Regions from separate parts of the Mesobacillus sp. genome, predicted to be linked through region 1. Evidence: riboswitches for the same ligand, from Rfam matches in the RefSeq annotation. Region 1 holds a riboswitch; the other holds the start of a gene.

Evidence for each region. Region 1 has a riboswitch for S-adenosylmethionine ahead of AC3EBE_RS10035 (methionine biosynthesis PLP-dependent protein). Riboswitches for the same ligand answer to the same signal wherever they lie in the genome.
Region 2: linked by a shared signal. The riboswitch ahead of AC3EBE_RS10560 (LLM class flavin-dependent oxidoreductase) and the one ahead of AC3EBE_RS10035 (methionine biosynthesis PLP-dependent protein) in region 1 are both predicted to bind S-adenosylmethionine.

Annotation. Positions count from the first base shown of each region.
Region 1 is NZ_JBYNSB010000025.1:100,510-103,927, reverse strand. It holds gene metC (cystathionine beta-lyase) at 1-432, opposite strand, end outside; gene AC3EBE_RS10035 (methionine biosynthesis PLP-dependent protein) at 429-1,541, opposite strand; SAM riboswitch class I at 1,625-1,732, opposite strand; gene AC3EBE_RS10030 (M4 family metallopeptidase) at 2,193-3,418, opposite strand, start outside.
Region 2 is NZ_JBYNSB010000027.1:34,579-37,996, forward strand. It holds gene AC3EBE_RS10555 (LL-diaminopimelate aminotransferase) at 1-978, shown strand, start outside; SAM riboswitch class I at 1,062-1,167, shown strand; partial or broken gene AC3EBE_RS10560 (LLM class flavin-dependent oxidoreductase) at 1,422-2,471, shown strand; gene AC3EBE_RS10565 (ATP-grasp domain-containing protein) at 2,729-3,418, shown strand, end outside.

The DNA.
Region 1 (3,418 bases):
TATATAAAATAAAGCTGTATTTGGCTTAATGGCATTTTTAACTGCTGTTATATCCGTCATCTCCACAAAGGTATGCTCTATACCGAAGCGGTTAAGCACCTGGGTGACCATTCGATAGGTTCCTCCATATACATCCTCAGTTATGACTACATGGTCGCCCTGAGAAAGAAGGAGAAAGGCGGTCGAAATGGCAGCCATACCGGAGGAAAAAGCAAAACCTCTTGCACCTCCTTCAAGGCTGGCGATGACATCTTCGAGCGCTTCCCGGGTAGGGTTTAAGCTTCTGCTGTAGTCATATTTGCCGAACTTGTCGACTGATGCCTGATGAAAGGTAGAGGCATGCTGAATCGGAACGCTGACACCGCCAGTAGCAGGGTCGAATTTATGCTTGTTATGCAATAGCTTTGTTTCAAATGTGTAAGATTGACTCATGCGTTCGCCTCCTGTTCAGCTTTTGAAAAAGCGCTGTTCAAATCCGCAATCAAATCGTCTGCATCTTCAATGCCAACCGAGAAACGGAGAAGCCGATCACAAACGCCAATTTCTTCACGGATTTCAGCAGGGATGTCTGCATGTGTCTGAGTTGCAGGGTATGTAATAAAGCTTTCGACACCGCCTAGGCTTTCGGCAAATGTAATGGTCGACAAGCTTTGTAAAAAAGGATTCACCATTGAAGGGGATTGAACCCTGAAGGAAATCATTCCGCCTCTGCCAGGATAGAGCACGTCACTGACAGCATCATGTTCCTTTAAATATTCTACCAGCTGTCTGGCATTACGTTCATGCCGCTCCATCCTTAATGATAATGTCTTCATTCCACGAATCAGGAGCCATGAATCGAATGGGCTGAGAACAGCACCGCCGCCATTATGATGGAGGAACAAGGAATCACACAATTCCTTGCCCTTTGCGACAATCAACCCGGCAAGGACATCATTGTGGCCTCCCAAATATTTAGTGGCGCTATGGATGACAATATCAGCACCAAGGGCAATTGGTTTTTGCAGAAGGGGAGTGTAGAACGTATTGTCAACAATGAGTAAAAGCCCATTAGCTTTTGCTATCTTTGCGATAGATTCTATGTCCGCCTGCTCCATAAGCGGATTTGTCGGAGTTTCAACAAACAATGCCTTCGTCCGCGGAGAAATAGAAGATTCAATTTCCTCTAAATTTGCCATATCTGCGTATGTACAGTTCAGCCCCCATTTTTTAAAGCCCTGCTCGAGCAATCGGTATGTTCCACCATATAAATCTTTTGATACTATCCATTTATCCCCATTCTGGAACAATGACAGGATCGTCCAGATAGCAGCCATACCTGAACTGCAGGCGAAACCCCGGTCTCCTTCTTCAAGATCGGCAATTGCTTTTTCAAGAATTTCACGAGTAGGGTTTCCTGTCCGGATATAATCATATCCGCTAGACTGGCCAATTCCTTCATGGCGATATGCGGTCGTTAGATAAATCGGGGGATTCACTGCCCCGGTAGCCGTCTCACTTCTGTTTCCAAGCTGTGCAAGCTTTGTATCAATCTTTGTCATTTTTCTCACTCCATCTGTTTAATGTAAACTCAATAAAAAAAAGTCTTCTATAAGAAGAAGACTTTGGAATTTACGAGCCATTCTCCTTATCTTCCAAGTTAACAAACTTGCTGGAATTAGCACCTTTTCAACTAAAGTTGAAGGTTGCTGAAGCTTCATCGGGCCAGACCCTCTGCTTCTCTTGATAAGAACTTATTCAATTATGAAATTTCTCTAAATATTACATCTCTTTTATGCGGATGTCAATCATTTTCTTATTAGCGCGTTAAAGGGCTGGTGTAGTTTCGTATAGAGATTAAGAGGTGATGCTTTTCAGAAGGAGGGGGCCAAGAGGTTTTATGGATTCCCGGGTAGCAAAAAAATTTTAAGTGGAGATAACCTGGAGATTCTTAAAGATTGCCTGTAAGGAAGAAAACTGCAAGAAGAGGGAATCTTGAGAACTTATATCTGCCCTGTAACGGAGAAATTTCTAAAAGGATGTAACCTATAAGGCTCTTAAAAATAGGGAAACTAAAGCATTATAGATACCAGAAAGTAAATAAAATACAGAAAGATATATAAACAAAAAGAACGTAGATTTCATTTTAAAACAAAAAAGCAGCCAGAGTAGGATATATCCCACCCGGGCCGCTTTTCAAAGCAAATAGTCTATTAATTCACACCGACTGCATCGAATGCTTGTTTAACAGAGTTAACTTCAGCAGATGTTGCACCATATAGGTCTGTTGCAGCCTGAACGAGACCTGCTCTGGCCTGGCTAAAGTTAGTAGAAGACGTGAAATAAACTGTGTTAGCGCGATAGAAGATTGCACCCAGCTTGGTCGTGCCAATTTCTTGAACTGTTACACCATAATGTGTGCCACCCTGGCTTAGAAGGTAAGCTGCTTTGTTGATAATTCCGCTGTTAGTGTGGACTCCGCCATTATCGGAAGTTCCAGTATAACGCTTTGAATAATGGTCTGGATCACCGTATTTAGTTGGATCACTCATTGAACGGAGCGCATCACCCGCTTTATTAGGTGTATAGATGTCCTCGCCGATTTCAAAATCAGGATTGTTGTTGTCATAGTATTCCATTAAAGTTCCAAAAATATCTGAAATCGCTTCATTTAAAGCACCAGATTCATACTGGTATACAAGGTCTGAGCTGAAGTCGGTAACCGCATGTGTTAATTCGTGAGCTACTACATCTAGTCCTCCTGAAAGCGGGATGAAAGTTGTTCCGTCTCCATCACCGTATACCATTTGCTGACCATTCCAGAATGCATTATTATAGCTTCTGCCATAATGAACTGTCGATTTAAGCGCAGCACCTTTATTGTCATAAGAGTTTCGTCCGAAAATATTCTTATAATAGTCATATGTCAATCCGGCATAATAGTGAGCATCAACAGCTGCACCATCATACTTAGCGTTCAGATTATTATCGGCATCCGACCATAAAGTACCCGGAGTGCGCTGTCTATTTTGTGCATCATAAGTGAAAACTCCTGAGCCGCGCGTATTATCCTGTAAATAATATGCACCATTTGAAAGCAGGGTATTTAAAGTTTTAGTATCACCTAGTACACCTACTCCTGATCCAACAGTGTTCGAGCCTGTTAATGAAGGGTCTGTCTTTCCTGCAGTATGAATCGCATTATATTTATTGATGATTTCGCCTGTTTCAGCATTAATGAAATATTGATAATTTCCTGGTTCTGGGCTCAAGAAGTTCAATGTCACATGATATGCATACACTGCTTGATCAGCAGTTGGGTAGATAACAAGGTTTGCTGATGGTGCCAGTTCATAAGTCGGCTTGAAGCCTAAGTCAGCTTCAGCAAGAGCGATTGCCTGTTTTTGTGATTTTTGACTTTGCTTTTTAACCAGCTTGC
Region 2 (3,418 bases), on a different contig from region 1:
ACTTTGAAGGGAATCAGCGAATTTAATGAGGCAGTGGCTTATTTTTACCGGGAGCGCTATGGAGTAGAACTGAATGATCAAAATGAAGTGCTGCAGCTAATGGGATCGCAGGATGGACTTGCTCATCTGGCTACTGCAATCATCGATCCAGGGGATTATGTGCTTGTACCTGATCCGGGTTATCCAATCTATGAAGCTAGCGTGAATATCGCGGGAGGGATGATTCATCCAATGCCGTTGCTGGCGGAGAACAAATTTCTGCCCAAGCTTGATGAAGTTCCTGCAGATGTATTGGCGAAAGCGAAAATGATGATATTAAGCTACCCGGGAAACCCTGTCACAGCGCTGGCGGATAGAAGCTTTTTCGAGGAGGTTGTGCAGTTTGCAAAGCTGCATAATATCCTGGTTGTCCATGATTTTGCCTATTCAGAGCTGATTTTTGACAATAACCCGCAAATTAGCTTCATGTCGGTTCCTGGTGCGAAGGAAGTGGGCGTGGAATTCAACTCGCTCTCAAAAACATTTAATATGGCAGGCTGCCGGATTGGATATGTGGTAGGGAATCCAGAAGTCATAAGCTGTCTCGCATCCTTCAAATCACATATCGATTACGGGATTTTTCTGCCGATCCAGAAAGCAGCAGTGACGGCGCTGACTTCAGATTTCTCTTTCCTGCAGGACCAGGTGAATCAATATGAACTAAGGCGGGATACCTTGATCAATGGTTTGAGGGACAGCGGCTGGCAGGTTGCTAAATCACCGGCAACTATGTTTGTCTGGGCAAAGATTCCTGCGGGGTGGAAGTCACGAGAGTTTGCATTCAAGCTGATTGAGGAGGAGGGAGTCGCTGTTGTGCCAGGTGATGCTTTTGGCAAACAGGGAGAGGGCTATGTCCGAATCGCAATGGTGCAGCCGTCTGAACGCCTGACAGAGGCAGCTCAGCGTGTAGATCAGTTTTTGCTTGCCCAAACAAAATAAAAAAATATTTCGGTAAACGAATTGACTTTTATATTAATTTAGAATATTATCACTTTAGTGAACTAAAACTTTATATGATTTTCTTCTTATCAAGAGAGGTGGAGGGATAGGCCCTGCGAAACCTCGGCAACAGGTTCTTTACGAATACTGTGCCAATTCCTGCGGACATTATTGTCTGAAAGATGAGAAGAGAGTGCTTATTGAACTCTCTTCTTTATGAAGGGAGTTTTTGTTTTATCGGAGGCTTTTTCAGGATTGTACTTTTGAAAGATTCAAATTTGAAAAGCGGAATATTGTACCAGACGGTGCATTAGAACAATCCAACTTGTAAAAAGGAAAACGAGTTGTTCTGACAGTTTTAAGTGTTAAATTTTTTATCCATAATGCCAACTTAACAGGTTGGTATAGTAGAGTTAATGTTAAGCAGCGGAGGAGAGATTAGGATGAAGTATGGTTTTTGGCTGCCGATTTTCGGTGGATGGTTAAGAAATGTTGAGGATGAACAAATGCCGGCTACGTTCGAGTATAACAAGGAATTGATCCAGGCTGCAGAGCGTTGGGGATATTCAACAACTTTAATAGCAGAGCTTTACTTGAATGATATCAAAGGGCCGGAGCATGATTCGCTCGAAGCCTGGACTACTGCAGCGGCACTGGCATCGGTAACTGAGAAGATAGAAATCATGGCAGCAGTGCGTCCGGGATTTCACAATCCTGCAATCACTGCCAAAATGGCAGCAAATATTGATCAAATCAGTAATGGACGATTTACCCTGAATGTCGTTTCAGCATGGTGAGAAGAGGAAGCCCGACAGTATGGCGGAATCTTCACAGAGCATGACGAGCGTTATGACAGAACAAGGGAGTTCATCGATGTCCTGAAAGGGCTTTGGAGCGAACCTAGTTTTTCTTTTGACGGAAATTTCTATCAGCTGAAAGATACTAAGCTATATCCAAAACCAGTCCAGCGGCCTAATCCAATTTTGTATGCCGGTGGCGAAAGCGAGAAAGGCAAACAGACGATTGTGGAAAAATGTGATGCATATGTGATGCATGGCGGCACTGTGGAAGAGATTGAAAGAAAGATTTCCGATATGAAATCTCGGAGAGCAAAAACCGAGAATCCTGAGCTGTCAGAGTTCGGGATGGCAGCTTACGTCATTTGCAGGGATACCGAGGAAGAGGCACAGGCTGAACTCGCAAGAATTACGGATGTGAAGGAATCCAGTGCATATGCCGGTTTTAAAGATTTCACAAGCAAATCCCAGCTGGAACAGCAGATCCAGCTTCAGGATTACTCCGTTTCCAATCGCGGATTGAGGCCAAATTTAATTGGAACACCAGACCAGATTGCTGAAGAGATTTTACAGTATGAGGAAGCTGGACTTGGTCTGCTGCTTCTGCAATTCTCTCCTCAGCTTGAGGAAATGGAGCGGTTCGCAAAACAAGTCATGCCGCTTGTTGAGGAAAAAAGAAAAAGCCTGGCCGTTTAAGTTTTTTTAATAAAAGGCTCTGTAATATACCAATGTTGAATTATAATCCTGTTGCTCTTCGTTCCAGGCGCGCAGACTCCTTCGGGATAAGCGGGCAGGTGAGACCTAGGTAGAAATGGCCCGAAAAGAAGGGGCCATTTTACCCCGCAGAAGCGAAGCGCCGAGGAGGCTCAGCGCACGCCCCGAGGAAAGCGAAGCGCCTGGAACGAAAATCAACAGCTTTGTATAACAGAGCCTAATAAAAAGGAGATGAAACTATGAGCAAAGTATATATAATTCATGAAAATAGCGAATGGACCATTCATCTGACAAAAAGACTTGAGGAATTGAATGTCCCGTTTGAAGAATGGCATCTTGATCAGGGAACATTGGATTTAACAGCAGAGCCGCCAGAAGGCATCTTTTACAGCAGGATGAGTGCATCTTCCCATACAAGGGGGCATCGTTTTGCACCAGAGTATGCATCACAAGTACTAGCCTGGCTGGAAAGCCACGGCAGGAAAGTATTCAACGGAACGAGGGCCCTTGAGCTTGAAGTGAGCAAGGTAAAACAATACCTTGAACTAAACAAGCATGGTGTAAAAACGCCAAAGACAATAGCGGCAGTCGGGAAGGAACACCTGCTTGAAGCAGCCAGGGATTTCGAGGGAAAACCTTTTATAACGAAGCATAACCGGGCAGGCAAGGGGCTCGGCGTACAGCTATTCCAGTCGATTGAAGGCTTGAAGTCATATGTGGGAGGGGCTTCATTCGAAGAACCGGTAGACGGTGTAACCCTGATCCAGGAGTATATCCAGTCGCCAGACAGCAGCATCACTAGGTGTGAATTTGTTGGCGGAGAATTTGTCTATGCTGTAAGAGTTGATACGTCAGAAGGCTTTGAACTATGTCCTGCAGATGCCTGCCAGATTGGAGACCTATTTTGTCCTGTCGGAGAAGAAACTGAA